2 regions of the Variovorax sp. NFACC27 genome follow, and region 2 is predicted to be linked to the other one. Evidence: predicted binding sites of a transcription regulator. Region 2 holds the regulator's gene; the other holds the start of a gene.
The links. Region 2 encodes NrdR, which represses ribonucleotide reductase genes. Its sites were predicted from a motif close to CACNANATNTNGTG; they were not measured.
Positions count from the first base shown of each region.

Region 1 (15,154 bases), 3.6 Mb from region 2:
GTTTTCATCCACTCAACACAACCAACGGCTAACCATGGCAGCAGTGATTTGCGGTTCCCTCGCATTCGACACCATCATGACTTTCGAGGGCCGGTTCGCCGACCAGATCCTTCCGGACCAGCTGCACATCCTCAATGTGTCTTTCCTGGTGCCGACGCTACGCCGTGACTTCGGCGGCTGCGCGGGCAACATCGCATACAGCCTCAATGCGCTGGGCGGCGCCGCGCTACCCATGGCCACGCTCGGCAGCGACGGCGCCACGTACCTCGAGCGCATGCGCTCGCTGGGCATCAGCACGGAGTTCGTGCGCCAGCTCGACGACACCTTCACCGCGCAGGCGATGATCATGAGCGACGTCGACAACAACCAGATCACCGCCTTCCACCCCGGCGCGATGCAGCAGGCGCACATCACCAAGGTGGCGGCGCGCGACGACATCAAGCTCGGCATCATCGCGCCCGATGGCCGCGACGCCATGCTGCAGCACGCGGAGCAGTTCGCCGCCGCCGGCATTCCCTTCGTGTTCGATCCGGGCCAGGGCCTGCCGATGTTCGACGGCGAGGCGCTGCGCCATTTCGTCGAGCTCGCGAGCTGGGTGGTGGTGAACGACTACGAAGGCAAGATGCTGTCGCAGCGCACCGGCTGGAGCCTGGCCGAGATCTCGAAGCGCGTGCGCGGCCTGGTGGTCACGCTGGCGGCCGAGGGCTGCGAAGTGTGGACGAACGGCAAGCGCGAGCACGTGCCGGGCGTGGTGGCCACCGAGGTCGTCGAGCCCACGGGCTGCGGCGACGCATGGCGCGGCGCGCTGCTCTTCGGGCTGGAAAAGGGTTGGTCGCTCGCGCAATGCGCGGCGCTGGGCAACAAGGTGGGTGCGATCAAGATCGCGCAGCGTGGCCCGCAGAACTACGAGATCGATCGCAAGGCGCTGGGTCTCTGATACTTCTTTCCACCAGCGTCCCGGCGAGGCTGGGGCGATGAGGGAATAAAAAAAGCCCGGCACCGTGAGGTGCCGGGCTTTTTGCCTTCAAGGCCGCTGAGAAGCTCAGGGCTTGCTGGCCGTGGGGAACGGCCAGGCTGCCTGGGGATTCAGCGTCGTTTGCGCCGCAGGGGCAGGCGCTACGGCGGCAGCCTTGGCAGGGGCAGCGGCCTTGGGAGCCTTCTTCGCAGCAGGCTTCTTGGCAGCAGGCTTCTTGGCAGCAGGCTTTTTCGCGGCTTTCTTGGCCGCAGCCTTTTTGGCAGGGGCCTTCTTGGCAGCAGCCTTCTTCGCAGGCGCCTTCTTGGCAGCGGCCTTCTTCGCCGGGGCCTTCTTGGCAGCAGCCTTCTTCGCAGGCGCCTTCTTCGCTACGGCCTTCTTCGCCGGAGCCTTCTTGGCAGCGGCCTTCTTGGCCGGTGCTGCCTTCTTCGCTGCTACCTTCTTGGCAGGAGCCTTCTTGGCAGCGACCTTCTTGGCCGGTGCCTTCTTGGCGGCTACCTTCTTGGCAGGAGCCTTCTTGGCGGCCACGGCCTTCTTTGCCGGAGCCTTCTTTGCAGCGGCTTTCTTAGCCGGAGCTTTCTTTGCAGTTGCCATTTCTATTTCTCCTTGATCAAGTTGAAAAAATCAACCTATTGAAGCACTCCACGCACGTTGGGTAACGTGAAGCGATTCATGGTGTTGGAATCTTTGCTCCAGCACCATGAACACCTGAGCCCTCGTCCATGCCGCGCTCTTCGGCGCGATCGGTGGCAAGGGCAATTCTTGAATTCATTAATTCTTGTCGAAAGATTCAATCCCAGGAGAGCGCGCCACCCGACTGGTATTCGATCACGCGGGTTTCGAAGAAATTGCGCTCTTTCTTCAGGTCAATCATTTCGCTCATCCACGGGAACGGATTTTCTTCGTTCGGGAAGAGCGTTTCGAGGCCGATCTGCTGTGCACGCCGGTTGGCGATGTAGCGCAGGTAGCCCTTGAACATGGAGGCGTTCATGCCGAGCACGCCACGGGGCATGGTGTCTTCGGCGTATTTGTATTCGAGCTCGACGGCGCGCAGGAAGAGCGCCTTGATCTCCGCCTTGAACTCTGCCGTCCAGAGGCCGGGGTTCTCGAGCTTGAGCTGGTTGATCAGGTCGATGCCGAAATTGCAGTGCATCGACTCGTCGCGCAGGATGTACTGGTACTGCTCGGCGGCGCCGGTCATCTTGTTCTGGCGGCCCAGCGCGAGGATCTGCGTGAAGCCGACGTAGAAGAAGAGGCCTTCCATCAGGCAGGCGAACACGATGAGCGACTTGAGCAGCTTCTGGTCGGCCTCGGGCGTGCCGGTCTTGAAGTTGGGGTCGCTGATGGCGTCGATGAACGGGATCAGGAACTGGTCCTTCTCGCGGATCGACGGCACTTCGTTGTAGGCGTTGAAGATCTCGCTCTCGTCCAGGCCGAGCGACTCGACGATGTACTGGTACGCGTGCGTGTGGATCGCTTCCTCGAAGGCCTGGCGCAGCAGGAACTGGCGGCATTCGGGGGCCGTGATGTGGCGGTAGGTGCCCAGCACGATGTTGTTGGCGGCCAGCGAGTCGGCGGTCACGAAGAAGCCGAGGTTGCGCTTGACGATGCGGCGCTCGTCTTCGCTCAGGCCGTTCGGATCTTTCCACAGCGCGATGTCGCGCGTCATGTTCACTTCCTGCGGCATCCAGTGGTTGGCGCAGGTGGCGAGGTACTTCTCCCACGCCCACTTGTACTTGAACGGCACCAGCTGGTTGACGTCGGTCTGGCCGTTGATGATGCGCTTGTCGGAAGCCTTGACGCGCTGGGTGGATTGGGTGGTGGTGGCGGCAGGCGTTGCTGCTGCCGCTGCAACCGGGCGCACTGCAGCGCCGTCATCGAGCGTGCTGAATGTGCGGAGTGCGGGTTGCGCGATCGACGAAGTCGGAGCGTCCACCGAACGGCCTGCGGGCAAGCCGCTGGTCGATGCGTTGTGGTGCTGCAAACCTTGTTGCATATCCTTTGGTAAGGAGGGCTTGACTTCTTCGTCCCAGGTCAACATAGAAAAATCCAATGCTCAAATTATCGGAGTAACGATGTGAGTTGCAAAGTGCCCGTTCACATCGCACGCCATTTATGTGGTTGTTATGTTGCTCGCATGCATCGCGCGATGTCAGTCGATGGCTTCATTGAATGAACGTCGCGCGATTTTTCGCATGCACCTCACTGACTGACTGTCGCGAGCATCGACGCGTTTATTGGCACGCTTCGCAGGTCGGATCGTCCACGCCGCAGAACGCGATGTCGGTAGCGGGAATCGCGCTCATCTGAGCCTTCGCTGCAGCCGCTGCTGCTTCGAGTGCGCTCATGCCCGAGGGTGCGTCGCCGCTGCCCGACGACACCGCGTTGAGGCGGCCCGACTGCACCGTCGACTTCTCGGCGTGCGTCGCGCTCTGCGTGCGCAGGTAGTAGGTGGTCTTCAGGCCGCGCAGCCATGCGAGCTTGTAGGTGTCGTCGAGCTTCTTGCCCGATGCGCCGGCCATGTAGATGTTCAGCGACTGCGCCTGGTCGATCCACTTCTGGCGACGCGCGGCGGCTTCCACCAGCCAGGTGGTCTCGATCTCGAACGCGGTGGCGTAGAGCGCCTTCACGTCCTGCGGCACGCGGTCGATGGGGCGCAGCGAGCCATCGAAGTGCTTCAGGTCCATCACCATCACGTCGTCCCACAGGCCCAGGCGCTTCAGGTCGCGCACCAGGTAGTGGTTGATCACGGTGAATTCGCCCGACAGGTTCGACTTGACCGAGAGGTTGCCGAAGCAGGGCTCGATCGAGGCGTCCACGCCGATGATGTTCGAGATGGTCGCGGTCGGGGCGATGGCCACGCAGTTCGAATTGCGCATGCCGTCGGCCTTGATCTTCGAGCGCAGCGCGTCCCAGTCGAGGGTGGCCGAGCGGTCGACCTCGACGTAGCCGCCGCGTTCCTTTTCCAGCAGATCGAGCGAGTCGATCGGCAGGATGCCCTTGTCCCACAGCGAGCCCTTGTAGCTCGAGTACTTGCCGCGTTCCTTGGCCAGCTCGGTCGATGCCCAGTAGGCGTGGTAGCAGATGGCTTCCATCGACTCGTCGGCGAACTGCACGGCTTCCTGCGAGGCGTAGGGAATGCGCAGCTCGTACAGCGCGTCCTGGAAGCCCATCAGGCCCAGGCCGACCGGACGGTGGCGCAGGTTCGAGTCGCGCGCCTTCTTCACGGCGTAGTAGTTGATGTCGATCACGTTGTCGAGCATGCGCATCGCGGTCGACACGGTCTTCTTCAGCTTCTCCTGGTCGACCTTGCCGTCCTTCAGGTGCTGCAGCAGGTTCACCGAGCCCAGGTTGCACACGGCGGTTTCGGTGTCGCTGGTGTTCAGCGTGATCTCGGTGCAGAGGTTCGACGAGTGCACCACGCCGGCGTGCTGCTGCGGCGAGCGCACGTTGCAGGCGTCCTTGAACGTGATCCAGGGGTGGCCGGTCTCGAACAGCATCGTGAGCATCTTGCGCCACAGGTCGGTCGCCTGGATGGTGCGGCTCGGCTTGATCTCGCCGCGGGCAGCCTTCTCTTCGTAGGCGACGTAGGCCTTTTCGAAGTCGGCGCCGAACAGGTCGTGCAGGTCAGGCACGTTCGAAGGCGAGAACAGCGTCCAGGTGCCCTTTTCCATCACGCGGCGCATGAACAGGTCGGGGATCCAGTTGGCGGTGTTCATGTCGTGCGTGCGGCGGCGGTCGTCGCCGGTGTTCTTGCGCAGCTCCAGGAACTCCTCGATGTCGAGGTGCCAGGTTTCGAGGTACGTGCAGACGGCGCCCTTGCGCTTGCCGCCCTGGTTCACGGCCACGGCCGTGTCGTTCACCACCTTCAGGAACGGCACCACGCCCTGCGATTCGCCGTTCGTGCCCTTGATGTGGCTGCCCAGCGCGCGAACGCGGGTCCAGTCGTTGCCCAGGCCGCCGGCGAACTTCGACAGCAGCGCGTTTTCCTTGATCGACTCGTAGATGCCGTCCAGGTCGTCGGGCACGGTCGTCAGGTAGCAGCTCGACAGCTGCGAGCGCAGCGTGCCGGCGTTGAACAGCGTCGGCGTGCTCGACATGAAGTCGAACGACGACAGCACTTCGTAGAACTCGATGGCGCGCGCTTCGCGGTCGATCTCATTGAGCGACAGGCCCATGGCCACGCGCATGAAGAAGGCCTGCGGCAGCTCGATGCGGGTCTTGCGCACGTGCAGGAAGTAGCGGTCGTACAGGGTCTGCAGGCCGAGGTAGTCGAACTGGTTGTCGCGCTCGGGCTTCAGGGCCGCGCCCAGGCGGGCCAGGTCGTACTGCAGCAGCTTCTCGTCGAGCAGGTCGTTGTCCACGCCCTTCTTGATGAACTGCGGGAAGTAGTCGGCGTAGGCGGTGGCGCGGTCGGCGGGCAGCACTTCGCGGCCGATGATCTCCTTGAAGATCGTGTGCAGCAGCAGGCGCGCGGTGGCGAAGGTGTAGTCGGGGTCCTTCTCGATCAGCGTGCGGGCAGCGAGGATGGAGGCCTTGTAGACCTCGTCGAGCGGCACGCCGTCGTACAGGTTGCGCATCGTCTCGGCGACGATGGGCGCGGCCGTGATGCTGTCGCCCAGGCCCGTGCAGGCGGATTCGATCAGGCCCTTGAGCTCGTTCAGGTCGAGAGCGACCAGCTCGCCGTTGTCCAGCACGTGCAGCGCGGGCGCGGCCGGCACTTCCTGCTCGCCCTGCTTCGAGCGCTCCTGGGTGCGGCGCTCGCGGTACAGCACGTAGGCGCGGGCGATCTCATGATGGCCGCCGCGCATCAGGCCGAGCTCGACCTGGTCCTGCACGTCCTCGATGTGGAAGGTGCCGCCGCCCGGACGCGAACGCACCAGCGCGCGGATCACGCCCTGCGTGAGCGTGTCGACCGTCTCGCGCACGCTGGCCGAGGCCGCGCCCTGGGTGCCGTGCACGGCCAGGAAGGCCTTCATCATCGCGATGGCGATCTTGTTCGGCTCGAAGGGAACGACGGCGCCGTTGCGGCGGATGATCTGGTAGTGGGCCAGGTTCTGGCCGGAGGGAGAGCCAGCAGTGTCTCGCTGCTGTTGCGGTGGCGTCGAGGGAACGGCACGCGGGGTCGATTGGGGGTTCAGGGCTGTTTGCATTCGCTTCCTCTCGGTTGGCAATTCTTGTTGGATGGCGGCACCTGTTCCAGCGCCGCACCGGTGTACGGGACCGGACGGAGGACACTATATCTAGGGTGCAGGGGGCATACAACCCACTAGATGTAGCGTTTTCCAATGGATACACGGATTGCCGGTATTACTTCCGCAATAGGCCACGGGCGAAGATGCCGCGTGAATACTGGCCTATGGTCACGCAACCCGCATGGGGCGTGGCTTGCAGGCCGATTTGGGCCTGCAGGGCGCATGGTTGCTGCATCGCGCGTTTGCGATTTTCGCATTGTTGCGCCGCGGGAACGGCGCATCGCGAGGCGTCGCGCGATTGAAAAAATTAGAGCTGCCTGACCTGCTCAGGGAACATCTGTGGATTCCAGCCCAGTTGTTCGCGCAGCAGACGCCAGTCGAAGCCCGCGCCCGGGTCTTGCTTGCGGCCCGGCGCGATGTGCTCGTGCCCGGCGACGTGGGCGACCGGAAATCGCTGTGCGATGGCGGCGCACAGGCTCGCGAGCGTCTCGTATTGCGGCTCCTCGAAGAGCTGGCCTTCGAGGCCCTCGAGCTCGATGCCGATGGAGTCGTCGTTGCAGTTGCCGCGGCCGCGCCACGACGACACGCCGGCATGCCACGCGCGGTCGTCGCAGCTCACGAACTGCCAGAGCTCGCCGTTGCGCCGCACGTAGAAATGCGACGAAACCTCCAGCCCGCGGATCGACTGGAAATAGGGATGCGCATCCCAGTCGAGCCGGTTGGTGAAGAGCCGCTGCACCGCGTCGCCGCCGTATTCGCCGGGCGGCAGGCTGATCGAGTGCAGCACGATGAGGTCGATCTGCGCGCCTTGCGGCCGGGGCCCGAAGTTGGGCGAGGGCAGGGCCTTCGCGAAGCGGTACCAGCCGGCCTGCCAGAGTCCGTCTTCGGCTCGGGCTTCTTCAGTCGTCGGCATGGCTGCTGCTCGCGCCGTCGTCACCGTTGGGCGTGGTGATGCCCAGCCGCGCGATGCGGTAGCGGATCTGGCGCAGGCTCATGCCGAGCCGCGCGGCGGCCGCTGTGCGATTGAAGCCGCTCTCGTGCAGCGCGCGCACGAGGATCTCGCGCTCCTGCTGGTCGAGGTAGGCCTGCAGGTCGGAGGGCAGCGGCGGGGGCGCGACCTTCGCAGGCGCGACCGGTGCGGCGATCGGCAGCGCAGCCGCGGGGACGACGGGCGCGTCGGCAGCGGGAGAGAGCGGAGCCGGCGCGGATGCCGCTGCTTCGGCCGCGGCCGTGAAGCCACCCATCAGGTCGAGGTGCAGCTCGTCGCCGTCGTTCAGCGCCACCGCGCGGTGCAGCAGGTTCTCGAGTTCGCGCACGTTGCCGTTCAGCGGATGCTGCGCGAGGCGGCGCAGCAGGTCGTCCGACAGGTGTGGCACCGGCAGCCCGCCGTCCTGCGCGATGCGAGAGAGCAGCGCGTTGCACAGCGCGGGCAGGTCCTCGCGGCGGTCGCGCAGCGCGGGCACCGCGATCTCGATCACGTTGAGGCGGTAGAAAAGATCCTGGCGGAAGCGGCCGGCCTGCACTTCGGAGTGCAGGTCTTTATGAGTGGCGCTGACGATGCGCACGTCGACGGCGTCTTCCTGAGTCGAGCCGATCGAGCGCACGCTGCGCTCCTGGATCGCGCGCAGCAGCTTCGACTGCATGGCCAGCGGCAGGTCGCCGATCTCGTCGAGAAAGAGCGTGCCGCCGCGCGCGGCCTGGAAGTAGCCGTCGCGGTCCTGCGACGAGCCGGTGTAGGAGCCCTTCTTCGCGCCGAAGAACTCGGCCTCGAGCAGGTTCTCGGGAATCGCGCCGCAGTTCACCGCGACGAAGGGGCCTTCGCTGCGCTGGCTGCAGGCATGCACCGCGCGCGCAACCAGTTCCTTGCCGGTGCCTGATTCGCCGCGCACCAGCACCGGTGCCATGCCGCGTGCCACCTTGGCGATGCGCGACTTGACGAGCCGCATCGGCTCCGATTCGCCCACGAGGCGGTCGAGCGCGGCGATGCCGGTGCCGGAAGTGACCGGCGCTGCCTCGCTTGCCGCGTTGCCGGTGTTCGCAGGCGCCGCCTGCGCGGGCTTGACCACCGGCTGCGGCGCCGTCCGCGCCTGCACTGCGGAGGCCACGACCGCGCGGAACTGCTTCAGGTCGACCGGCTTCGTGAGGTAGTCGAAGGCGCCGGCCTTCAGCGCCTCGACCGCGTTCTCGGCCGAGCCGTAGGCCGTCATCACCACGCAGCGCTCGCTGCGCTGGTCCTTCTGGATGCGGTGGATGATCTCCATGCCCTGCCCGTCGGGCAGCCGCATGTCGGTGATCACCGCGTCGAAGCGGCCGGCCTCCAGGTGCTGCCAGGCTTCGGACACGCTGCCCGCCGCCTCGACGCGATAGCCCTCGCGCAGCAGCGTCAGCTCGTAGAGCGTGCGCAGGTCGGGCTCGTCGTCGATGACCAGGATCTGCGCCGGTCGCTGGGTGGAAGAGGAGGTCGGGGTGCTCACGGCGCTATTGTGTCAGCCGGTTTTCGCTGGCGGCGAAGCTGACGAAGAATTCGTTGCCCTCGGGCCCGCCCGGCACCAGCGCGCGCCGCTCGTAGCCGATGGTGGCGCCGTGCCGCCGGCACAGTTCGCGGCAGAGGAACAGGCCGAGCCCGCTGGAGCGGCTCTCGGAAGAAAAGAAGGGCTCGAACAGGTGCCGCTGCACCGCCGGCTCCAGCGGCGCGCCGTCGCTCCACACCATCAGGCTCGGGCGGCTGCTGCCGCTTCGCTGCTGCGCGGTCAGCACCTGGATCGCGCCCTCGCGCGTGCTGGCGTAGCGCGAGGCGTTGTCCAGCAGGTTCACGATCAGGCGGCGCAGGTGCTCGGCGTCGAAGCGCACGTCGCAGTTGGGCGCGTCGAGCGACACCAGCACGCCCTTGCGCTGGGTCTGGCGCACCCATTCCTCGGCCAGCACCTGCACGGCCGGGTCGAGCACCAGCTGCTCGCCCAGCGACAGCACGCGCTGCTGGCGCGCGCGGGAAACGTCGAGCACGTCGTCCACGATGCGCGCGAGGCGCTGGGCGTTGTGCTGCACCATGCTCGTGAGCTTGCGGTGGGCCGGGTCGGTCAGGTCCTCGTTGAGCAGCGCGCTGGCCTGCGTGATGGCGGCCAGCGGGTTGCGGATCTCGTGCGCCACGGCCGCCGACATGCGGCCCATCGCCGCCAGCTTCTCGGTGCGGATGCGGGCCTCGAGCTCGCGCAGGTCCTGCAGGAACATCACGCAAAGGCTGTCCGCGCGCTTCTCGCTGGTGGGTGTGAGCCGCGTGCGCACGCGCACCTCGCGCGCCGCGCCGCGCGCCTGCGCCACCGGGATTTCTTCCGACTGCGGCGCTCGCCGCGCGAAGGTCTGCCGCGCCAGCGCCGCAAGCGCATGCCAGGCGGGTTGGGCATGCAGCGGGAACGGCAGCGTCAGCTTCGCCAGCCCCTGGCCGAGGATGGCGTCGGCTGCCGGGTTGGCCGCATGCACCAGGCCCTCGGCATCGATCACCAGCACGCCTTCGCTCAGCGTCTCGATCACCAGGTCGTTGACCTGTGCCTGCATCTGCGCGCTGCTGCGGTTGCGCTGCGCCACGGCCTCCTCGCGGGCCAGCCGGCGCGCCATCTCGTGCGCGAGCAGCGCCACCACGAAGAAGCCGGTGCCGGTGAGCGCCGCCTGCACGAAACGCGGCGACGAGTCGCCCGACTGCTGCAGCCAGTGCCAGCCCGCGTCGGCGAGCAGCAGCAGCGTGACGGTGGCGGAGGTGCCAAGGCTCACGATCATGGTGCCCAGCACCGCGCTCATGAGCACCGGCAGCGCGAACAGCGGCGTGTAGTTGACGTTGCCGCCCTGCAGCACCTGCAAGGCGGTGAAGGCCGCCAGGTCGATGCCGATGGTCAGCAGCCACAGGGTGGTGAAGCCGCGGATCGGCGGCTGGAAGCGCGTGTAGCGCATGCCCAGCCAGGCCGTGGCCAGATACAGCGCCGAGGTGGCGATGGCCGCCGGCTGCATCGTCTGCCCGATTGCGAAGGCCACGCCCTGCAGCAGCATCAGCACCAGCGCGACGAAGCAGCGCGCGCCCATGAAGCCGCGCCAGAGCCGGCCCAGCGCCGTGGTTTCGCCGGGGCCCTGGTCGAGCACGTCCCAGTCGGTGACCGGCTCGCCGCGCGACCAGATCGGGGAGCTCATTGCCTTGCTGCGGCTTCGCGGTGCGCGGTGCTGCAGTAGACCGCGCCGCCGGGTCCGGCGATGGCCTCGGTCGCGGGCAGGTGCAGCCCGCAGTGGGCGCAGCGCACCATGGCCTGCGGCGTGCCGGCCGCCGTGCGCTGCTGTTGTTCCTGCGCCTTGGCCGCGCGCTCGCGCATGGCGTCGCGCATCTCTTCGCGCCGGTTCTTGCGCCAGAGCCAGATCGCGACCCATAGCACCGCGAGGACGAGTAGGTATTTCATTTCAACTGGCCATTGCGCTTTCCGCCGCTTGCACGCCATGGAACCGGCATGGCCAGTTCAAGGGACAACGCGGAGCCGGCTTTGCCGGGCCGCAGGTGTCGCTCCCGGTGAGGGGGGTGGCGAAGCGACACGCAGTGCGCGGAGCCTGGGGGAGTTTCATACAGGAGGGCGCGCAAGGACGACTTCGAGCACGAAGCGTGAGCCCACGTAGGCCAGCAGCAGCAGCGCCGAGCCGGCGTAGAGCACGCGGCGCGCGGTACGGCCGCGCCAGCCGAAGCGGGCCCGGCCGATCAGCAGGATCGCGAAGGTGATCCAGGCGAGCACCGAGAAGATGGTCTTGTGGTCCCACTTCCAGGCGCGGCCGGCGGAGCCGTACAGCTGCTCGCTGAACAGCAGGCCCGCCAGCAGCGTGGCCGAGAGCAATACGAAGCCCGCGGTGACGAAGCGGAAGGTGAGCCGCTCGAGCGTGAGCAGTGGCACGCCGCCCTGCGGTTCGGCGGCAGCGGCCAGGCGGATCTGCTTTTCGGCGCGGGTGATCAGCCAGGCATGCACCACGGCCGCGCCGAAGAGACCATACGAGGCGATGCCCAGCGCCAGGTGCAGCGGCAGCCACGGCGAGGCCGTGACATGCAGCGGCGTGCCCGGAAACAGGATGGCCAGCAGCACGGCGGCCGCGCCCAGCCAGGCGAGCGCGCGCCGCACCTTCAATTGGGGATACATGCGGCTTTCGACCGCGTAGACAGTGAGCACCAGCCATGCCGTGACCGACAGCGCGGGGGCGAAACCGAAGCGCGGCTGGCTGCCGATGAGGCCGTGGCCCAGCGCGGCGGCATGCAGGAGCCATGCGATTCCCAGGGCCCACTGGGTCGATTGGCGGCTCAGTCGGGTGCCCGCGGCGGCTACGAATCCGTAGGCAACCGCGGTGGCGATGCCCAGTGCCACGCCGAGCGGGGAGGGGATCGCTAAAATCATCGGCCGGAGTTTAGCGTCTCGCTCTTGCGTTCCCGGCGCCCGGCTTCAAGTTCTTTCCCGTCTCCCAGGCTTCTCATCCGGCCCGCACCGCAGCGGGCAGCAAGGCATTCCCCTCATGGCCACCGCCCTCACAGAAAAGTTCTCCCGCCTCGTCAAGACGATGAGCGGCCAGGCCCGCATCACCGAAAGCAACGTGCAGGACATGCTGCGCGAGGTGCGCATGGCGCTGCTGGAAGCCGACGTGGCGCTGCCCGTGGTGCGCGACTTCGTCGCCCGCGTGAAGGAAAAGGCGCTCGGCCAGGAAGTGCTGGGCTCGCTCAAGCCGGGCCAGGCGCTGGTGGGCATCGTCAACCGCGAACTCGCCGCGACCATGGGCGAGGGCGTGTCCGACATCAACCTCGCGGCCCAGCCGCCAGCGGTGATCCTGATGGCCGGCCTGCAGGGCGCCGGCAAGACCACCACCACCGCCAAGCTCGCCAAGCACCTGATCGAGAAGCGCAAGAAGAAGGTGCTCACCGTGTCGGGCGACGTGTACCGGCCCGCCGCCATCGAGCAGCTCAAGACCGTCACCAAGCAGGCCGGCGCCGAGTGGTTCCCGAGCACGCCCGACCAGAAGCCGCTGGACATCGCGCGCGCCGCGCTCGACCACGCCAAGCGCCACTACTTCGACGTGCTGCTGGTCGACACGGCCGGCCGCCTGGCCATCGACGAAGTGCTGATGGCCGAAATCAAGCAGCTGCACGCGGCGCTCGACCCGGTCGAAACGCTCTTCGTGGTCGATGCCATGCAGGGCCAGGACGCGGTCAACACCGCCAAGGCCTTCAAGGAAGCGCTGCCGCTGACCGGCATCATCCTGACCAAGACCGACGGCGATTCGCGCGGCGGCGCGGCGCTGTCGGTGCGCCAGGTGACGGGCGTGCCGATCAAGTTCGCCGGCGTGAGCGAGAAGATCGACGGCCTCGAAGTGTTCGACGCCGAGCGCCATGCGGGCCGCATCCTGGGCATGGGCGACATCGTCGCGCTGGTCGAGCAGGTCACGGCCGGCGTCGACGTGGCGGCGGCCCAGAAGCTCGCGGCCAAGGTCAAGAGCGGCGCGGGCTTCGACCTCAACGACTTCCTCGGCCAGCTGCAGCAGATGAAGCAGATGGGCGGCCTCTCCAGCCTGATGGACAAGTTGCCCACGCAGATGGCCGCCAAGGCCAGCGAGGCCGACCTGAGCCGCGCCGAGCGCGATATCCGCCGCAAGGAAGGCATCATCAACAGCATGACGCCGCTGGAGCGTCGCAAGCCCGAGCTGCTGAAGGCCACGCGCAAGCGCCGCATCGCCGCCGGTGCCGGTGTTCAGGTCCAGGAAGTGAACCGCCTGCTCAACGAGTTCGAGCAGATGCAGGGAATGATGAAGAAGATGAAGGGCGGCGGCCTCATGAAGATGATGAAGCGCATGGGCGGCATGAAGGGCATGGGCGGAATGGGTGGCCCCGGCGGGCCCAAGCTGCCGTTCTGATCGGACGCCACACACATATATATAAGCAAAGCAAGAAGGCCCGCCGGGATGAACCGGCGGGCCTTCTGTCTTTCAGGTCTGCATTTCAGGTCGATACCTCGTAGACCGTCTCGTGCGCCTCGACCGGCGCCGGCAGCTCCCAGCGATGCAGCATGCGCTCGATGCCCGCGTTCGACAGCGTGGTGTCGCGCTCGCGGTTGCGACGCATCAGCTCCGCGTGCGGCACCTCGAGGTACACCAGCTCGATATGCGCGTGGTAGGCCCACAGCAGGTCGAGCGTCTTGGTGCGCATCTGCTGGCTCAGGTGCGTGGCGTTCCAGACGAAGCGCTCCTGCCTGCGCAGCAGCGCCTTCGCCTGGTCGACCGCGTGGTGCGCAGCGAGCCCGTCGTTCTCGCCGTGCTTCAGGCCCAGTTCGGCGCGCGCATCGTCGAAGGACACCACCGGCCAGCCCTTGCGGTGCTGCGCCACCCAGTGGTTCTTGCCGCTGGCAGGCAGGCCGCACATCACCGTCACCTGCGAGCCCGCGTTCTGGAACAACGCGTAGTCGGGGCTGGTGTCGGCGCCGCGGAAGTAGGCCAGGCGCGTATGGGCGTCGGCCATCTTTCTCGGGCCTTCCCAGCAGCCTTCCTCCTGCGCCAACTGCTCGAAGAGCGCGATGTCGGCCATGCTGTCAGCACGCTTCTCGTAGTGGCGGCCCAGCATGTCGCAGCGCGCCACGCAGCACAGGTCGGGCAGGCTCAGCTCCCACGAGAGCTTGTGCACCAGCCACTCGGGCCGCACGCCCTTGCGCGAGGCGAAGGCATGGAAGGGCACCTGGTGCACCGCGATGATCCGGCACACCGCCTCGCGCAGCGCGAAAGGCACGCGGGCCTTCCACATCAGCACGCGCACGTCGACTGCGCCACGGCGCGAATGGCCGGGCTGGCCGATGCGGCCGCTGGCCTCGTCGATCACGGTGGTGTCGGGCTTGGCGATGTCGTGCAGCAGGCAGGCCATGAACAGCACGAAGCGGCCGTCGGCATCGGCGCGCTGGTAGTGGTCGTCCTGCATGAGCGCGTCGAGCACCATGCGCGTGTGGATGCCGACGTTGCCTTCGGCGTGGTAGTACGGGTCCTGCGGCGTCTCCTCGAGGCGCAGCAGGGCCGGCAGCAGGTCGCAGCATTGCGCCCAGTCGGTGTCCTTGCCGGGAGCTGGCACCAGGGAGCGCAGATCGTCGTATGTCATCGCTGCCTCCCTTGGGTTGCCAGTTCGGCGGGATCGCGCAAGGTGCGCAGGCCCAGGTCCTGCCATGTCAGCCGCGGCGCCGGCGCGTAGAGGTCCACGCCCGGCGCGAGCTGGTTCGGCAGCACCGGCCGGCGGCTGTGATGCGAGCCCGAATCGAGGATGGTCTGGACGAAATCCGGGCGCACCCACTTGTAGCGGCCCGTCACCCGGCCGTCCGATTCGGTCTTGAGGTACAGGCCCTCGGCGAGGTCCGACAGATCGGTCTGCTGCCGCACGAGATCGAGCGGCTGGCCTTCCTGCGTCACGGCCTGCTCGAAGGCCGTCTTCCAGTCCGCGCTGCGCGCCAGCGAAGGCCGCACGAGCGAGCGCAGAGCCTTTGCATGGCGCGGTATTTCGCCCTCGTAGAGCACGGGCACCGGCAGCACCGGGCCGCCGTCGAGCAGCGCGTGCCGCGCCGGCGTCGAGAGAAAGCACTGCGACTGCCGGTCGTAGATGTCGAACTCCAGGAAGAAGGCCGGCAGCCGGTCGTACCAGCAGCTGTGCTTGGCGAAGCACCATTCGCCGTACATCACGTAGCGGTCTTCGAGCCGCTCCAGCAGCGCCGCTTCATGAGCGGCGGCCCAGTGCTTGAACAGGTTGAACTGGCGCTCGCCGGCCCCGCCCGCGAGGTAGTGGCCGCGCGACTGCAGCAGCAGTTCGCCCGCCGAGGTGAACGACACGGCTGCGTTGGCGCCATCGAGCTTTTCCTCGATGACGACGTGCATGCCGTGCAGTTCCGACAACGGCGTCTGGCCGTCGTCGCTGTCGCCGGCCTGCAGCCGCGAGTCTTCCAGGTGCGCAGTACGCGGG
Region 1 covers NZ_CP157613.1:1,435,638-1,450,791, forward strand. Annotated here, with positions in the region: gene ABL840_RS06735 (carbohydrate kinase family protein) at 35-937, shown strand; gene ABL840_RS06740 (histone H1-like DNA-binding protein) at 1,043-1,567, opposite strand; gene ABL840_RS06745 (ribonucleotide-diphosphate reductase subunit beta) at 1,764-3,014, opposite strand; gene ABL840_RS06750 (ribonucleoside-diphosphate reductase subunit alpha) at 3,208-6,126, opposite strand; gene ampD (1,6-anhydro-N-acetylmuramyl-L-alanine amidase AmpD) at 6,476-7,081, opposite strand; gene ABL840_RS06760 (sigma-54-dependent transcriptional regulator) at 7,068-8,642, opposite strand; gene ABL840_RS06765 (two-component system sensor histidine kinase NtrB) at 8,647-10,344, opposite strand; gene ABL840_RS06770 (PP0621 family protein) at 10,341-10,604, opposite strand; gene ABL840_RS06775 (cytochrome C assembly family protein) at 10,761-11,576, opposite strand; gene ffh (signal recognition particle protein) at 11,692-13,080, shown strand; gene ABL840_RS06785 (AAA family ATPase) at 13,166-14,305, opposite strand; gene ABL840_RS06790 (RNA ligase family protein) at 14,302-15,154, opposite strand, start outside.
Region 1: ABL840_RS06750 (ribonucleoside-diphosphate reductase subunit alpha) is a predicted target of NrdR. The motif match lies at 6,209-6,222, and genes of this name have one in related genera.

Region 2 (15,154 bases):
AAGAGGAGCTGATGGGCTGGCTGCAGTCGCGCAAGCCCGCGCCCGAAGCCACCGACCTCGAGCCGACCGCCATCGAGCGCACCACGGCAGCGAGCCCCGCCGACCTGCCCAAGCAGCAGGCCGCCGTGGCCTACTGGCTGAGCAAGAAATACCGCGTGGCCGCCGAGCCGCTGAGCGTGCTGGTGGCCGAGGCCTACGGCATCGGCAAGCGCACCAAGATCGACCCGACGCTGATCCTCGCGATCATGGCCGTCGAATCCAGCTTCAACCCCTTCGCCCAGAGCCAGGTCGGCGCACAGGGCCTGATGCAGGTCATGACCCGCGTGCACGGCGACAAGTACGAGAGCGCGGGCGGCACGCTCACCGCGTTCGACCCCGTGACCAACATGCGCGTCGGCGTGAAGGTGCTGCAGGAATGCATCGCACGCGCCGGCTCCCTCGAAGGCGGCCTGCGCTACTACGTGGGCGCGGCCAACCTCGAGGACGACGGCGGCTACGCCGCCAAGGTGATGGCCGAGCACGAGCGCCTGCTGCAGGTGGCCAACGGCCGCGCGCCGTCGACGGTCACGCCGCCGACCGTGCGCCCGCAGCCCATCCCCGTGGCGGTGCCTCCGGCCAAGCGCGAGGAAGGCTCCGAGCCGGCCAAGGTGGCCCTGCTTTCTTCCGTTTCCTGAAGAAGGAACATTGCGGTCCGGGTGTGGGCTCCTGAGCTACACTCGGCCGGTACGCGACTGGCGATAGGCGCAGCACCCAAACAAGGTGCCACGCGCTGACGTGGAATACCACTGGGAAGCGTGCCGCCTGGCCACAACAGGCGTTCAGCCGTTCGCCTGGGCAGCCCTTGTTTGGTTGAAGAACAAGGACCTCGTCTTCAAAGGACTGCCATGTACCAACGCAATATCCTGGTCGAACAGACCGATCCCGAAATCTGGGCTGCGATTCAAGCCGAAAACGCGCGCCAGGAACACCACATCGAGCTGATCGCCAGCGAGAACTACGCCTCGCCGGCCGTCATGGCAGCCCAGGGCTCGCAGCTCACCAACAAGTACGCCGAAGGCTATCCGGGCAAGCGCTACTACGGCGGCTGCGAGCACGTCGACGTGGCCGAGCAGCTGGCCATCGACCGCATCAAACAGATCTTCGGCGCCGACGCCGCCAACGTGCAGCCGCACTGCGGCGCCTCGGCCAACGAGGCCGTGATGCTCGCCTTCCTGAAGCCCGGCGACACCATCATGGGCATGAGCCTGGCCGAAGGCGGTCACCTGACCCACGGCATGCCGCTGAACATGAGCGGCAAGTGGTTCAACGTCGTGAGCTACGGCCTGGACGCCAACGAAGCCATCGACTACGACGCGATGGAGCGCAAGGCGCATGAGCACATGCCCAAGCTGATCATCGCGGGCGCATCGGCCTACTCGCTGCGCATCGATTTCGAGCGCTTCGCCAAGGTGGCCAAGGACGTCGGCGCGATCTTCATGGTCGACATCGCCCACTACGCCGGCCTCGTGGCCGCGGGCGTGTACCCCAACCCGGTGCCGCACGCCGACGTGGTCACCTCCACCACCCACAAGAGCCTGCGCGGCCCGCGCGGCGGCATCATCCTGATGAAGTCGCAGCACGAGAAGGCCATCAACAGCGCGATCTTCCCCGGCCTGCAAGGCGGCCCGCTGATGCACGTGATCGCCGCCAAGGCCGTCGCCTTCAAGGAAGCGATGTCGCCCGAGTTCAAGACCTACCAGCAGCAGGTGGTCAAGAACGCCCAGATCGTGGCGGAGACCCTCACCCAGCGCGGCCTGCGCATCGTGAGCGGACGTACCGAGAGCCACGTGATGCTGGTCGACCTGCGCGCCAAGGGCATCACCGGCAAGGAAGCCGAAGCCGTGCTGGGCAGCGCCCACATGACGATCAACAAGAACGCGATCCCCAACGACCCGGAAAAGCCGATGGTCACCAGCGGCGTGCGCATCGGCACCCCCGCCATGACCACCCGCGGCTTCAAGGACGAAGAGGCTCGCATCACCGCGAACCTGGTTGCCGACGTGCTCGAGAACCCGCGCGACGCGGCGAACATCGAAGCCGTGCGCGCCAAGGTTCACGCCCTGACGAGCCGCTTCCCTGTCTACCGCTGATTCCTTCCAGACAGTAGAAGAAGACGTGGCCGCATGAAATGCCCCTTTTGCGGCCATCTTGAAACGCAGGTCGTCGAGACCCGCGTTTCGGAAGACGCCGACTTCGTCCGCAGGCGCCGCCAGTGCAGCGCCTGCGACAAGCGCTTCACCACCTACGAGCGGCCCGACGTCAACTTTCCCGTGGTCGTGAAGAAGGACGGCAGCCGCGCCGACTTCGACTCGACCAAGGTGCGTGCCTCCATGATGCTGGCGCTGCGCAAGCGCCCCGTGAGCATCGAGCAGATCGACAACGCCCTGCTGCGCATCGAGCAGAAGCTGCTGGCCAGCGGCCTGCGCGAAATCGATTCGACGAAGGTCGGCGAGCTCGTCATGCGCGAACTCAAGAAGCTCGACAAGGTCGCCTACGTGCGCTTCGCCTCGGTCTACCGCAGCTTCGAGGACGTGGACGAGTTCAGGCAGCTGCTGCGCGACATCTGAGCCGCACACTCCCCCTCACCCTTCATCTTCCTGCCCGCGTTCAGCGGTTCCAGCAGAGCTGCACCAGCGCATCCGAGGCGCTGACGCGGCCGGCCGCCAGCTTGACGCCCTGCTGGTTCACCGTGAGCGTTCCGCATTCATCGCCTCTCGACGCCCCTTGCGGCACGGCTCGCAGGGTGTAGGTGGTCGCGGTCCTCGTGCCGTAGCTGATGACATAGCTGGCCGAGCCTGACGACGGCGACTGGCTCAGCCCCGCCGGCAGCGCGACGCTGGCGGGCGGATATCCGCCATTGGCAGTCAGGTAGCGCTCGGTCCATTGCGCAGCCTGCAGTAATTGCTGCTTCGCGTCGGCCCGCTTGGCCCTCAGCACATAGCGCGTGTAGCTCGGATAGGCGATGGCGGCGAGGATGCCGATCACGACCACCACGACCATGAGTTCGATCAGGGTGAAGCCGCGCGAGTACGTCCGCTTGCCAGCCTGTGGCCTTGGGTGCTTTTTCATGGATTGGTCTTCAGTTCGTCGAGATCAGGCTGCGCCAGCCGAAGCGGCGCACGATGTCCGGCCGCTTCGGCGTCTTGCAGTCGCCAGCGGCATTGCAGATCACGTCCTTGCCTTTTTCCCGGTCCTGCGGCTCGAAGACGATGTCGTCCCTGCCCGAGCGATTCCTGAAGCCTAGATAGGCCCCCACCGCTCCGGAGCTGGTGTAGGCGATGCCCTCGGGGGCTGAGCCGCTGAAGAAGTCGACCACCAGCGACCAGCCGTCGTCGCCCGTGCCGGCAGTGCAATCGATCGAATTGCTGCTCGAGCCGGGAATGGTGGTCGAGAACAGCCCGACGCCGCTGCCCAGCACGTCACCGGGATAGACGATGCGTTCCCCTGCCCTCGGCAGCTTCAGGTGCCAGCCGCGCCTGGCGTCGGAGCCGGTGTAGCTCACGCCTCTGCGGGAGACGGTGCGCAATGCGACATCGGCTTCCTCGACAGGAGTGGTGCCGATCGTCTGCGCCACGAGGTCGGTCAACGTCGCGGTGCCGGTGTTCCCGTTGGCCGGGTCCCAGATGCCGTACAGGTACTGGTCGGCGGTCGAGCCTTCGTCGCTGGAGGCGAACAGCCGCCCGGTGCCGAAAACCACCATGTAGCCGCCACGCGGATGCCCGACGACCACCGGCGCCGCCGTGATCGGCTGCGCGGCTCCGGCCGCGAACAGCGGCTTGTTGTCGAGGCTGGATGCGGCAGCGGTCGAACGTTTCGGGGCGACCGGGCCCATGGTGGCTTTCCACTTGCGGCTGTCGGAGTTGCTCAGGTCGAATTTCCAGAGGTTGCCGAGCAGGTCTCCGGCGTAGACGAGGTCGACCTTGCCGTCGCCGTCACGATCCACCGGGCGCGGCGCGGACAGGCCGTTGCCGGTTCCGGCCCTCTGCATGGCTGGCGCGGGAATCTTCAGGATCGCCTTGTCGCCGTCGAGATACTGGATCCACAGCACGGCCTTCTCGCTCTTGCTGTTGTAGCCGTTGCCCAGGATCAAGGCCTTGCGCTCGTTGTTCAGCAACGCCACCTGCAGCGCTCGCCCGGAGAAGGAATCGAGCGCGGGTTGCTGGAACTGATGGCCAAGGTCCTCGTCGGCAAGCGCGGTCGTGTCGATCAGCGCCACGCTGGCCGCCTGGCTCTCCTCGATGTTTTCGGGCCTGGTGACATCGAGCACGAAGTAGCCCTTGCCGCCCGCTCCCAGCGTGCCCACGAGCAGGGACCTCCACTGTGCCGCCTTCTCGGCGTCCGTGACCCTGGAGGCGGTTGTCGCCCCGCTGCTGCCCATGTAGATGTCCGCCACGAAGGCGCTGCCGTCGACGTAGTACCTGTGCGAGTAGGCGCCCTCGCTGAGCCGCTTGAGCCCCGGCGCTTCGGCCGTGCCGAAGAGGCCTTCGGGCACATAGGCGAACTCTTCCCTGCCGGTCGACGCGTTGAAGGCGTGCAGCATGCCGTCGTTGGCGCCGACGTAGACCATCGGCGCACGGGCAACGCTCGCGGCGAACCTGGCGTAGGCGTCGTTGGTGAAGCCGCTCCTGGGCTTTCCGGCGTACCAGACACCGGAGCCCACGATGTCGCCGAGCACGTGGGCGCGCTTGCGCAATCCCAGGCCGGTGCCCTCGTTGCTGCGGTCGCCGCGAACGAAGTCGAGCACGCCCTGACCCAGCGCCGTGCTTGCCGTGTCGGTGTCGGTGCTGCCCTTGAGCGCATCCTTTTGCGCGTTGCTCAAGCGGCTCCACCGGAACGGCACGCCGGAGCCGCTGGTCGCGGCACGGGTGGCCGTTGCCGCGGTCGTGCCCGAGAAGCTGAGCACCTTGCGATCGCTGCCGTGCGCTCCCGGCGTCGCCATGCGCGCGTCGAGCAGATCGCGCGCAGACCAGACGGACGAGGATGCCAGCCTGCCGTCGGCGCCGAACCTCGTGGCGGTGAGCGTGCCCGACCAGTCTGCGGAGTCGTAGCCGGCCTGGTAGACGGTCGTGCCTGTCGACACCCTGGAGCCGCTGGCGGCGATGGAGGTCAGCGGAAGGCGCGTGTCGGTCATGATCTGCCCGAGGATCGATTTGAAGGCGCTGTCGAGCGCCCGGGCGTTCGAGGCCGGCGTGAAGGTGCCGCGGCTGTTGAGCGCGGCGTGCCACAGGTCCATGCGCAGGGCGGCGGCGTTGGAAGATTTCTCCTGGTAGTACCCGCTGCCACCGTTGAAAGTATTCCAGGCTTGCATCCCCAGCGTGCTCGCCAACGGGTCCGCCCATGCGACCGTGCCGTCGACCAACCGCGCATAGTCGCCGCTGTAGGTAGGCTGTGCAGCTCCCGACGAAATTACGGGAACGCCTGCCCACGAAGAGGCAGCGCCGAATCCGATGGTGTAGGTCGTCAGGTGCTGCCAGCCGGCCGGATCGTTCTTCGGATTCCAGTACTCGGGGACTGCCTCCGAACCGACCGCCACGGTGCCGGCCTCGGCAACGATCTTCCGAATATTGTTCGGAATACCCGGCTGCAGGTCGCTGGCCCAGTAATGGAAGGCCATGTCGGCCAGGGTTGGGCGGTATTCGGTCTTGGGCGTCCAGTTGCCCCACCACGCATCCTTGCTCCAGTTGGCAACGTCGTGGACGGCGCCAACGTTGTCCTTGTAGGGCGCGCGCGGCACATAGGCCACGGAGTCGGGCAGGACGCGGCGCGTCCCGTCCTCGTTGCCGATGGCCGGCATGTTGAGTTCATTGGGATCCTGGTTGAATCCGAAGAGGTTGTAGTCGCCATCCGTCATGAATATGTGGAAGGACCTGCGGCAACCCGACGTCGCGGCCCCCTCCACTCCCGGATCGTCCGAATACGGACTGAACCTGCCGGTGGTCTTCATGTATTCGCCGGCGCGGGTCATCATGGCGTGCAGGGGCGTTCCGCCGTAAGGAACCAGCAAATCGACCCAGGCCATGAAATTGGCGCGATGCGCGCCGTCCAGCGAACGCATCAGGTTCGCATTGCTGCCGCCTCCGATACGGCATTTGCCTGCCCGGTAGCGGCCTGGCGAGGTGTCCCCGAAGAAGCCGACACAGTTGTTGTCGTTGCTGTTGCGGCTGTCGACGTTCATCGCCTGCCAGGCAAGGCGGATCCGGTCGTTGGGAATGTTGGCCTCCGCGAAGTTCTCTCTCAAGGCGGCCTTCAGCGCTTCCATTCGAGAGGGGATTCCGACGACCGAGCTATTTCCATCGGGTGCACGCGATGAAAAATCCATGCTGCCCGAGTTGTCGACCGACACGATCACGTTGGGCGCCGGCTCCTTGACCGCGGTGTTGCGCGGCACCTGCGCCAGTGGATACGGCGCGGCGCAGCCGATGGACTGTGCCAAGACAAGTCCGCACACGGTGGTCCTCTTCGAAATTCCGGTGATGCTCATATGTATCCCTCCCGCCATGCTCAATTCACCCCTCTGACCGGGTCCGGGTCGAAGGACGCCTGCAGTTCGACCCGCGTGCCGCCCGTCAGGCTCGGCGAGCGCGCGCCGGTCGCGACCGCTGTGATCCGGTAGAGCGGATATTTGCTGTTCCTTCGGTCGATGACCTCGATCCAGTACCTGGCACCCATCAGCGCCGGGCTGCCGGCATCGGGCGCTCCGGTGAACTGCCCATAAGACGCGTGCCCGTCCCTGTACGCATCGCGGGTCCAGAACCGGTAGGCCTCGCTGCCGGAGGCGGCCGCCACCGAATCGAGCGCGGAGAAGTAGCAGATGCCTCGCGCACAGCTGTCGGCCCCGTCGTTCATGTAGGCGGTCACCCAGCCGGTGTCGCGGTCGGGGAAGACGCGGCCGTCTTCGGCCTTGCGGCAGCGCGATGCGGCAAGCGCCGCGCACGCCACATAGGTCTTGCTCGCGGAATCGAAGGCCAGCTGCCGGATGTCGCGCTCCGCATCCAGCAGTGCGGCTTCGGCCGCCTCGAAGGCACGCTGGTATTCGCGCTGATTGCCCGCCACCGATTCGAGCAATTGGGCCGTTCGCGCGCCGCCGATCACCAGCAGCGCCGAGAGCAGCAGCATGATCATCACGATGAAGAGCGAAAAGCCACGCTGCGTCGGGCGCTCGCCAGCAGGACCGCGGAGCGATCTAGATCTCATAGCGCCCCCAGGTCGTTGCGCAGCGAGAACACCGCCGTATAGACGCGCCGCAGCCTGCCGTCGCTGCCTGTGCGCGACTGCCCGTCGCAGTCGGTATGGCTGCCGCCGGGGTTGCTCTTCGAGGTACCGACGAGCTGAAGGCAGATGCGCACCGTGCGGACGCTGTTGAAGTCCGTGACGTCGTCGGCCGTCACGTAGCGCACCACCTGCTGGCTCCCGGCCTTCGCATTGACGCCATACATCACGTCGAAACGCTCGACGCCGTCGATGACCGGCTGCGGCGTCGCATTGCCGCTGCCGCGGCACCTGAGCACGCCCTTGTTGTCCACCGAGAACTCGCTGGTGATCAGCCTCGCATTGCCCGACGCGGCAGGGTCGGCTGCGTCGTACCCGCCGCCCGATGCACGCCCGGGCTCCTGCCCCAGGCAGTCCTTGAAGTAGTCGGGGTTCGGCGCGTAGCCGAGCTTGAGCCTGTCGCTCTCCGCACCGCCGGGAGACTCCACGCCCCGGATCGCGAAGAAGGCCGGCTCGCCCGTGAGATTGGTGCCCTTGCCGGGGCTTACGCTGAAGTAGTAGAGCGGCTCGGTGGCATCGATGGGGATGTATCCGGCCTGCCGGATCTGCTGCCCCAGCAGCCTGAACGCCAGGGCCGACGACTGGTTGAGCGCATTGACGTCGTCGCCCGTCATGGCGGTACTGCGCGTGCCGAGCATGGTCGCGATGGCGGCCAGCACGACGAGCATGCCGATGATCAGCGCGACCAGGAACTCGACCAGCGTGAAGCCCGCCTGCCGCGACTCGGGCGCGATCGACTTGCGGTTCATGGCTGCGGCACCGCGACGGAGACTTCGAGACAGGCCTTGCCCGTCGGGCACTGCCAACCGGGGGCGGGGGCGATCGGATTGAGCACCGCCGGTTCGTCCCAGGCAATGTGCATGAACAGCATGCCGCCGGCTGCCGCCCTGCCCTGCACGTCGGCCAGACCGCCGGGCAGCGCAGCCGCCACCGCGTGCTTCCAGCTCCACAGGTCGTGCGCCGCAAGCTCGGCGGCATTGCAGCTGGCACCGGCGCTCACGCACGAGGGCTTCGGTTCGTCCTCACCCGCGGGCGACCAGTCGGCCACGTAGGGGCTGACCGTTGAGGCACCGGCTACGGGATTGGCCCTGATGCGGTCGGCCATGTCGCCGGCCAGTTGCATGGCGATGTTCTGGTTGCTCGCGCCGACGCTGTCGGTCAGCACGCGGATCTGGAAGCCGGCCAGTGCCAGCAGTCCTAGCGAGAGCACGAGAAGCGCCGCCAGGGCCTCGATCATCGAGAAGCCCGCCTGCGCGCCGCCCGGCCGGCGGGTAAAAGCGCCCGGCATCAGCACGATCCGCCCCCCTTCACCAGCTTGACGCGCCCGCCGAGCGACAGGCACACCGCGACGGCATTGGGCGAGCTGTCGCTGTCCGACGGGCGAAAGCCGAAGCTGGTCGCGCCTGTCGAATAGCCCATCGCGTCGAACGACATGGCGCCGCCCGTGTTCTTCTCGATCGCGACCCGGCCGTCGGGGTCCTGCCGCTTGAGGGTTTCGCTGGTGCTTCCGCTTGCGACCAGCGTGTCCCAGCCGCAGCTCCAGTCCCGGCCCCTGCACTCCGCGCGCTGCTGGATGGTCACGGTCGTCCCGCGCCGGGCCGCCTCGGCTCGCGCCTGGCTCACGCTCGCGACCAGCGCGTTGGCCATGCCCTCGACCCGATACCGTTCGATGAGGCCGGTGAAGCTGGGCAGCGCCATCGCCAGCAGCACGGTCATCAGTACTATGACGACCATCATCTCGATGAGCGTGAAGCCCCGCTCGGACGCGCAGAATCCCTTGTTTTCCATGTCGTGCCGCCTGTCGCCTTGCACCACGTGCCGGACTGGCGTTTCTCCCTGATTGAAATGGCCGCGAATTCTATTTATGCAATTTCCCGCCAAAAGGAATTCGCACGACAAACGGTCAAAACAAATAGATCGAAGGCGAATTGTTTTCGATCGATTCCGAATTCACATTTGCAGCGAATTTGATTTAACAAAAGAATGACAAAAGAAAATCCAAATTTCATGATTCAGGCGCTAAATCTCGCGCGCCAGGCCGGCCCGGAAACCGATCCGAATCCACGCGTCGGCTGCGTGCTGGTCGCTCCCGACGGCACGGTGATCGGCCAGGGTCACACCCAACAGGTCGGCGGCCCGCACGCGGAGGTCATGGCGCTGCGCGACGCGGCGGCGCAAGGCAATTCGGTTGCCGGTGCAACTGCCTGGGTCACGCTGGAGCCCTGCTCGCACCATGGCCGTACCGGCCCGTGCTGCGATGCGCTGGTCGCGGCCGGCGTGGGCAAGGTCGTGGCGGCGATGGCCGACCCCAATCCGCTGGTCGCGGGTCAAGGCTTCGGTCGGCTGCGCGCCGCCGGCGTCGAAGTCGAGGTCGGCCCTGGCGCCGATGAGGCTCGGGAACTCAACCTCGGTTTCTTCAGCCGCATGGTCCGCAAGACGCCGTGGGTGCGGCTCAAGGTCGCGGCCTCGCTCGACGGCAAGACCGGCCTGCGCAACGGCGTGAGCCAGTGGATCACGTCCGAGCCGGCACGCGCCGACGGCCACGCCTGGCGGGCCCGCGCCAGCGCGGTGCTGACCGGCGTGGGCACGGTGATCGAAGACGATCCCAGGCTCGACGTGCGCCTTGTGCAGACCACGCGACAGCCGCGCTTGGTGGTGGTCGACAGCCAGCTTCAGACGCCTCCGGGCGCGAAGCTCTTCATGCCCGGCCGCGCGGTCTGGATCTACGCCGCGGTACAGGATGAACAGAAAGCCGCCGCCCTCGAGGCGCGCGGCGCCACCGTCACCTGCCTGCCCAACGCACAGGGCAAGGTCGACCTGGCGGCGATGCTGAAGGATCTCGCCCGCCGCGAAGTCAACGAATTGCACGTCGAGTCCGGGCACAAGCTCAATGGCTCCCTGCTTCGCGAAGGCCTGGTCGACGAGCTGCTGGTTTATCTGGCGCCGAAACTGATCGGCGACGGACTGGATATCGCCTCCGGCATCCACGCCGGCGGGCCATTGACCGAATTGGCGGGCGCATTGCCCCTGGAATTCCGCAGCCTCGGGCAGGTCGGCCCCGACCTGCGGATCGTGGCCAGGGTGGCCGGAAGGGACGCCTTCTAGCCCGCCCGCCGCGAAGCCCCTTCGTTCTCTGCGAAAATGCGCGGATGTTCACCGGAATCATCACCGGCGTGGGGCGCATCGCCGCCATCCACGACCTCGGCACCACCTCCTCCCACGGCAAGAGACTCAGCATCGAGGTGCCCGCCGGCTACCTCGACGACGTCGGTCTCGGCGACAGCATCGCGCTCAACGGCGCATGCATGACCGTCACCACGCTCGCTCCCGAGCGCCAGCAGTTCACCATCGACATTTCGGCCGAATCGCTCGACAAGACGGCCGGCCTGACCGACGAAGGCAGCCGCATCAACCTCGAGAAGGCCCTGCGCGCGAGCGACCGCCTCGGCGGCCACATCGTGTCGGGCCACGTGGACGGCATCGGCAGCGTCAGCCGGTTCGAGCCGGTCGGCGAAAGCTGGGAGCTGCGCGTGGTCGCACCCGTCGCCCTGGCCCGCTTCCTCGCCTACAAGGGCTCGATCACCATCAACGGCGTGAGCCTCACGGTCAACAGCGTCAAGGACATCGCCGACGGCGCCGAGATCAGCATCAACCTGATCCCGCACACCGTCGAGAACACATCCCTGGGCAGCCTGAAGGCCGGCTCGAAGGTCAACCTAGAAATCGACACCGTGGCGCGCTACGTGGAGCGCATGCTTCAGGCGGGCGTGCTCACACCGACTCCATCCAAGGACATCTCCAAATGAACGCCTCCGTCACGCCGATCGGCGCCGCTTCCCGCGCCGCGCGCGCTCCAGCCCCGATCTCCTCGGTCGAAGAGATCGTGGCCGAGCTCGCCGCCGGCCGCATGGTGATCCTCGTCGACGAGGAAGACCGCGAGAACGAAGGCGACATCGTCATCGCGGCCGACCACATCACGCCCGAGGCCATCAACTTCATGGCCCGCCACGCACGCGGCCTGATCTGCCTGACGCTCTCGCGCGAGATGTGCGAGCGGCTGCAGCTGCCGCCGATGGTCCAGCGCAACGGCGCCAAGCATTCGACCGCGTTCACCGTTTCCATCGAGGCAGCCGAAGGCGTGACCACCGGCATCTCGGCCGCCGACCGCGCACGCACCGTGCAGGCCGCCGTGGCGCCCAATGCCGTGGCCGCCGACCTGGTGCAGCCCGGCCACATCTTCCCACTGCAGGCGGTGGACGGCGGCGTGCTGATGCGCGCCGGCCATACCGAAGCCGGCTGCGACCTCGCCGCCATGGCGGGCTGCTCGCCCGCCTCGGTGATCTGCGAGGTGATGAACGAAGACGGCACCATGGCCCGCCTGCCCGACCTGCAGATCTTCGCGGCCGAGCACGGCATCAAGATCGGCACCATCGCCGCCCTCATCGAGCACCGCAGCCGTGTCGAATCGCTGGTCGAGAAAGTCGGCTGCCGCGAGATCCAGACCGCCTGGGGCACCTTCACCGCCCACGCCTTCCTCGACAAGCCCAGCCACGGCGTGCACCTCGCGCTGGTGCGCGGCAAGTGGACGCCCGAAGAGACCGTGTCGGTGCGCGTGCACGAGCCGCTGTCGGTGCTCGACGCGCTCGAAATCAACCGCTCGCTGCACTCCTGGAGCCTGGACGCCAGCCTCTCGCACATCGCGAACGAGGGCAAGGGCGTGGCCGTGCTGCTGAACTGCGGCGAGACCGCCGGCGAGCTGCTCGCGCAGTTCGACGGCACCGCGCGCCCCGCGCAGGCACCCGAGCGCGGCCGCATGGACCTGCGCAGCTACGGCATCGGCGCGCAGATCCTGCGCGAATGCGGCGTGCACAAGATGAACCTGCTGGGCACGCCGCGCCGCATGCCGAGCATGGCAGCGGGCTACGGCCTCGAAATCGCCGGCTACCTCACGAAAGACTGAAAGACCATGCAAGGTTCAAACAAGGGCGAAACGACGCCGCTCAACGGCAAAGGCCTGCGCATCGGCATCGTGCAGGCGCGCTTCAACGCCGACATCACCGACGCGCTGGCCTCGGCCTGCCTCTCGGAGCTCGAGGCGCTGGGCGTGGCCGCCAGCGACATCCACCACCTGCAGGTGCCGGGCGCGCTCGAAGTGCCCGTGGCGCTGCAGGCGCTGGCCGAGCGCGGCGGCTACCACGCGCTCGTGGCGCTGGGCTGCATCATCCGCGGCGAAACCTACCACTTCGAACTCGTGGCCAACGAATCGGGCGCGAGCGTGAGCCGCGTTGCGCTCGACTACCGCCTGCCCATCGCCAACGCGATCCTCACCACCGAAAACCTCGAACAGGCCGTCGCCCGCCAGACCGACAAGGGCCGCGACGCTGCCCGCGTGGCTGTCGAGATGGCGCAACTGCTGGCCACCCTTTCATGACCGAAGACCGCTCCAAGTCCCTCAAGGCCCTGAAGGCCGCCGGCGAGAAGCCCAAGCAGTCGCGCGCGGGCCTCACCAGCACCGGCGTGCGCAAGGCTTCGGCCAAGTCGAACCGCACCCGTGCGCGCGAATTCGCGCTGCAGGCGCTCTACCAGCACCTGGTGGGCCGCAACGATCCGACCGACATCGACCACTTCACGCGCGACCTCGCGGGCTTCCACAAGGCCGATGCGCTGCACTACGACGCGCTGCTGCACGGCTCGATCGAAGGCGCCGAACAGCTCGACGCGCTGATCCGCCCGCTGCTCGACCGCAAGTTCGAGGAGATCTCGCCCATCGAGCACGCCGTGATGTGGATCGGCGTGTACGAATTCCAGAACTGCCCCGACGTGCCGTGGCGCGTGGTGCTCAACGAGTGCATCGAGCTGGCCAAGGAGTTCGGCGGCACGGATGGCCACAAGTACGTGAATGCTGTGCTCAACGGGCTGGCGCCGCAGCTTCGGCCGCTCGAAGTGGAAGCGGACCGCGCTTCGGGGAAAGCGCGAGCATGAGGAGCGCCGCACGGCCGCCCGAAGGCGCTCGCCCCCTCGCTTGCGAGGGGGTTGGCGAAGGCGCGCAGCGCCGCAGCCTGGGGGTGCGATGAGAATTTCCACGCGCGCACAGCGCATCGAGCCCTTCTATGTGATGGAAGTGGCCAAGGCCGCCGGCGTGCTCGCCCGCGAGGTCGCCCACACCGACCGGCCGATGATCTTCCTGAACATCGGCGAGCCCGACTTCACCGCCCCGCCCTTGGTGCAGGAAGCCGCCGCCCGCGCGGTGCGAGCCGGCGCCACGCAGTACACGCAGGCCACCGGCCTCGACCACCTGCGCGAACGCATCAGCGCCTGGTATCGGCAGCGCTTCAACGTCGACGTGCCGGCCCGCCGCATCGTCGTCACCGCCGGCGCCTCGGCCGCGCTGCAGCTGGCCTGTCTCGCGCTGATCGAATCGGGCGACGAGATCCTGATGCCCGACCCGAGCTATCCGTGCAACCGCCACTTCGTGAGCGCGGCCGAAGGCAAGGCGGTGCTGCTGCCGACCACGGCCGAGGAACGCTTCCAGCTCACGGCCGCCAAGGTCGAGGCCGCCTGGACGGACAAGACGCGCGGCGTGCTGCTGGCATCGCCCTCGAATCCGACGGGCACCTCCATCGCGCCCGACGAACTGCGCCGCATCCACGAGGTGGTGTCCAAGCGCGGCGGCATCACGCTGATCGACGAGATCTACCTCGGCCTCTCCTACGACGACGCCTTCGGGCAGACGGCGCTGGCCATCGACGAGAACGTCATCAGCATCAACAGCTTCAGCAAGTACTTCAACATGACCGGCTGGCGCCTCGGCTGGCTGGTGGTGCCCGAAGTGCTGGTGCCGGTCGTCGAGCGCCTGGCGCAGAACCTCTTCATCTGCGCGAGCACAGTGTCGCAGTACGCCGCGCTGGCCTGCTTCGAGGACGAGAGCATCTCCGAGTACGAACGCCGCCGCGCCGAGTTCAAGGCGCGCCGCGACTGGTTCATTCCGCAGCTGAACGCGCTGGGCCTGAACGTGCCCGTGGTGCCCGACGGCGCCTTCTACGCCTGGGCCGACTGCACGTCCTTCGCCGAGAAGCTGGGCATCTCGGGCAGCTGGGACTTCGCCTTCGAGACGATGAAGCGCGCCCATGTCGCCGTCACGCCCGGTCGCGACTTCGGCACCGCCGAGACCGCGAAGTTCGTGCGCTTTTCCACTGCCAGCTCGATGGCGCATCTCCAGGAGTCCATCGAACGCCTGCGGGCGATGGCAGAGAACCGGGCCCGATGAGCTACGCGTTCCCGATCCGCGTCTACTGGGAAGACACCGACGCCGGCGGCATCGTGTTCTACGCCAACTACCTGAAGTTCATGGAGCGCGGCCGCACCGAGTGGCTGCGCTCCCTGGGCGTGGAGCAGCGCAAGCTGCGCGAAGAAACCGGCGGCCAGTTCGTGGTGAGCGAGACGCAGCTCAAATACCATCGGCCCTCGCGGCTGGACGACGAACTGCTCGTTACGGCCGACCTTCAACAACTGGGCACCGCGTCACTGATAATCGGACAGCGCGTGCTATCGAAAACAGAGCAGGAGAGAACGGGGACCTCCGAACCCGTCCTGCTGTGCGAAGGCACGATCCGCATCGGATGGGTGGACGCGGCCACACTGCGGCCCGCACGCATCCCGAAACAGGTGACGGGAACCCTCGAGCGCTACAGCGGCTCCATGACTCAACCTTTCAAGCCATGAACCAAGACCTTTCCATCATCAATCTCCTGCTCCATGCGAGCTTCGTGGTGCAACTGGTCGTGCTGCTGCTCGTGATCGTCTCGATCGCAAGCTGGGCCGCGATCATCCGCAAGTACTTCGCGCT
Region 2 covers NZ_CP157613.1:5,048,134-5,063,287, forward strand. Annotated here, with positions in the region: gene ABL840_RS23635 (lytic transglycosylase domain-containing protein) at 1-674, shown strand, start outside; ZMP/ZTP riboswitch at 718-843, shown strand; gene glyA (serine hydroxymethyltransferase) at 885-2,129, shown strand; gene nrdR (transcriptional regulator NrdR) at 2,163-2,606, shown strand; gene ABL840_RS23650 (type IV pilin protein) at 2,647-3,108, opposite strand; gene ABL840_RS23655 (pilus assembly protein) at 3,119-6,472, opposite strand; gene ABL840_RS23660 (PilX N-terminal domain-containing pilus assembly protein) at 6,541-7,161, opposite strand; gene ABL840_RS23665 (PilW family protein) at 7,230-8,057, opposite strand; gene pilV (type IV pilus modification protein PilV) at 8,054-8,596, opposite strand; gene ABL840_RS23675 (GspH/FimT family pseudopilin) at 8,596-9,096, opposite strand; gene ribD (bifunctional diaminohydroxyphosphoribosylaminopyrimidine deaminase/5-amino-6-(5-phosphoribosylamino)uracil reductase RibD) at 9,292-10,413, shown strand; gene ABL840_RS23685 (riboflavin synthase) at 10,458-11,114, shown strand; gene ribBA (bifunctional 3,4-dihydroxy-2-butanone-4-phosphate synthase/GTP cyclohydrolase II) at 11,111-12,268, shown strand; gene ribH (6,7-dimethyl-8-ribityllumazine synthase) at 12,275-12,739, shown strand; gene nusB (transcription antitermination factor NusB) at 12,736-13,290, shown strand; gene ABL840_RS23705 (pyridoxal phosphate-dependent aminotransferase) at 13,379-14,575, shown strand; gene ybgC (tol-pal system-associated acyl-CoA thioesterase) at 14,572-15,030, shown strand; gene tolQ (protein TolQ) at 15,027-15,154, shown strand, end outside.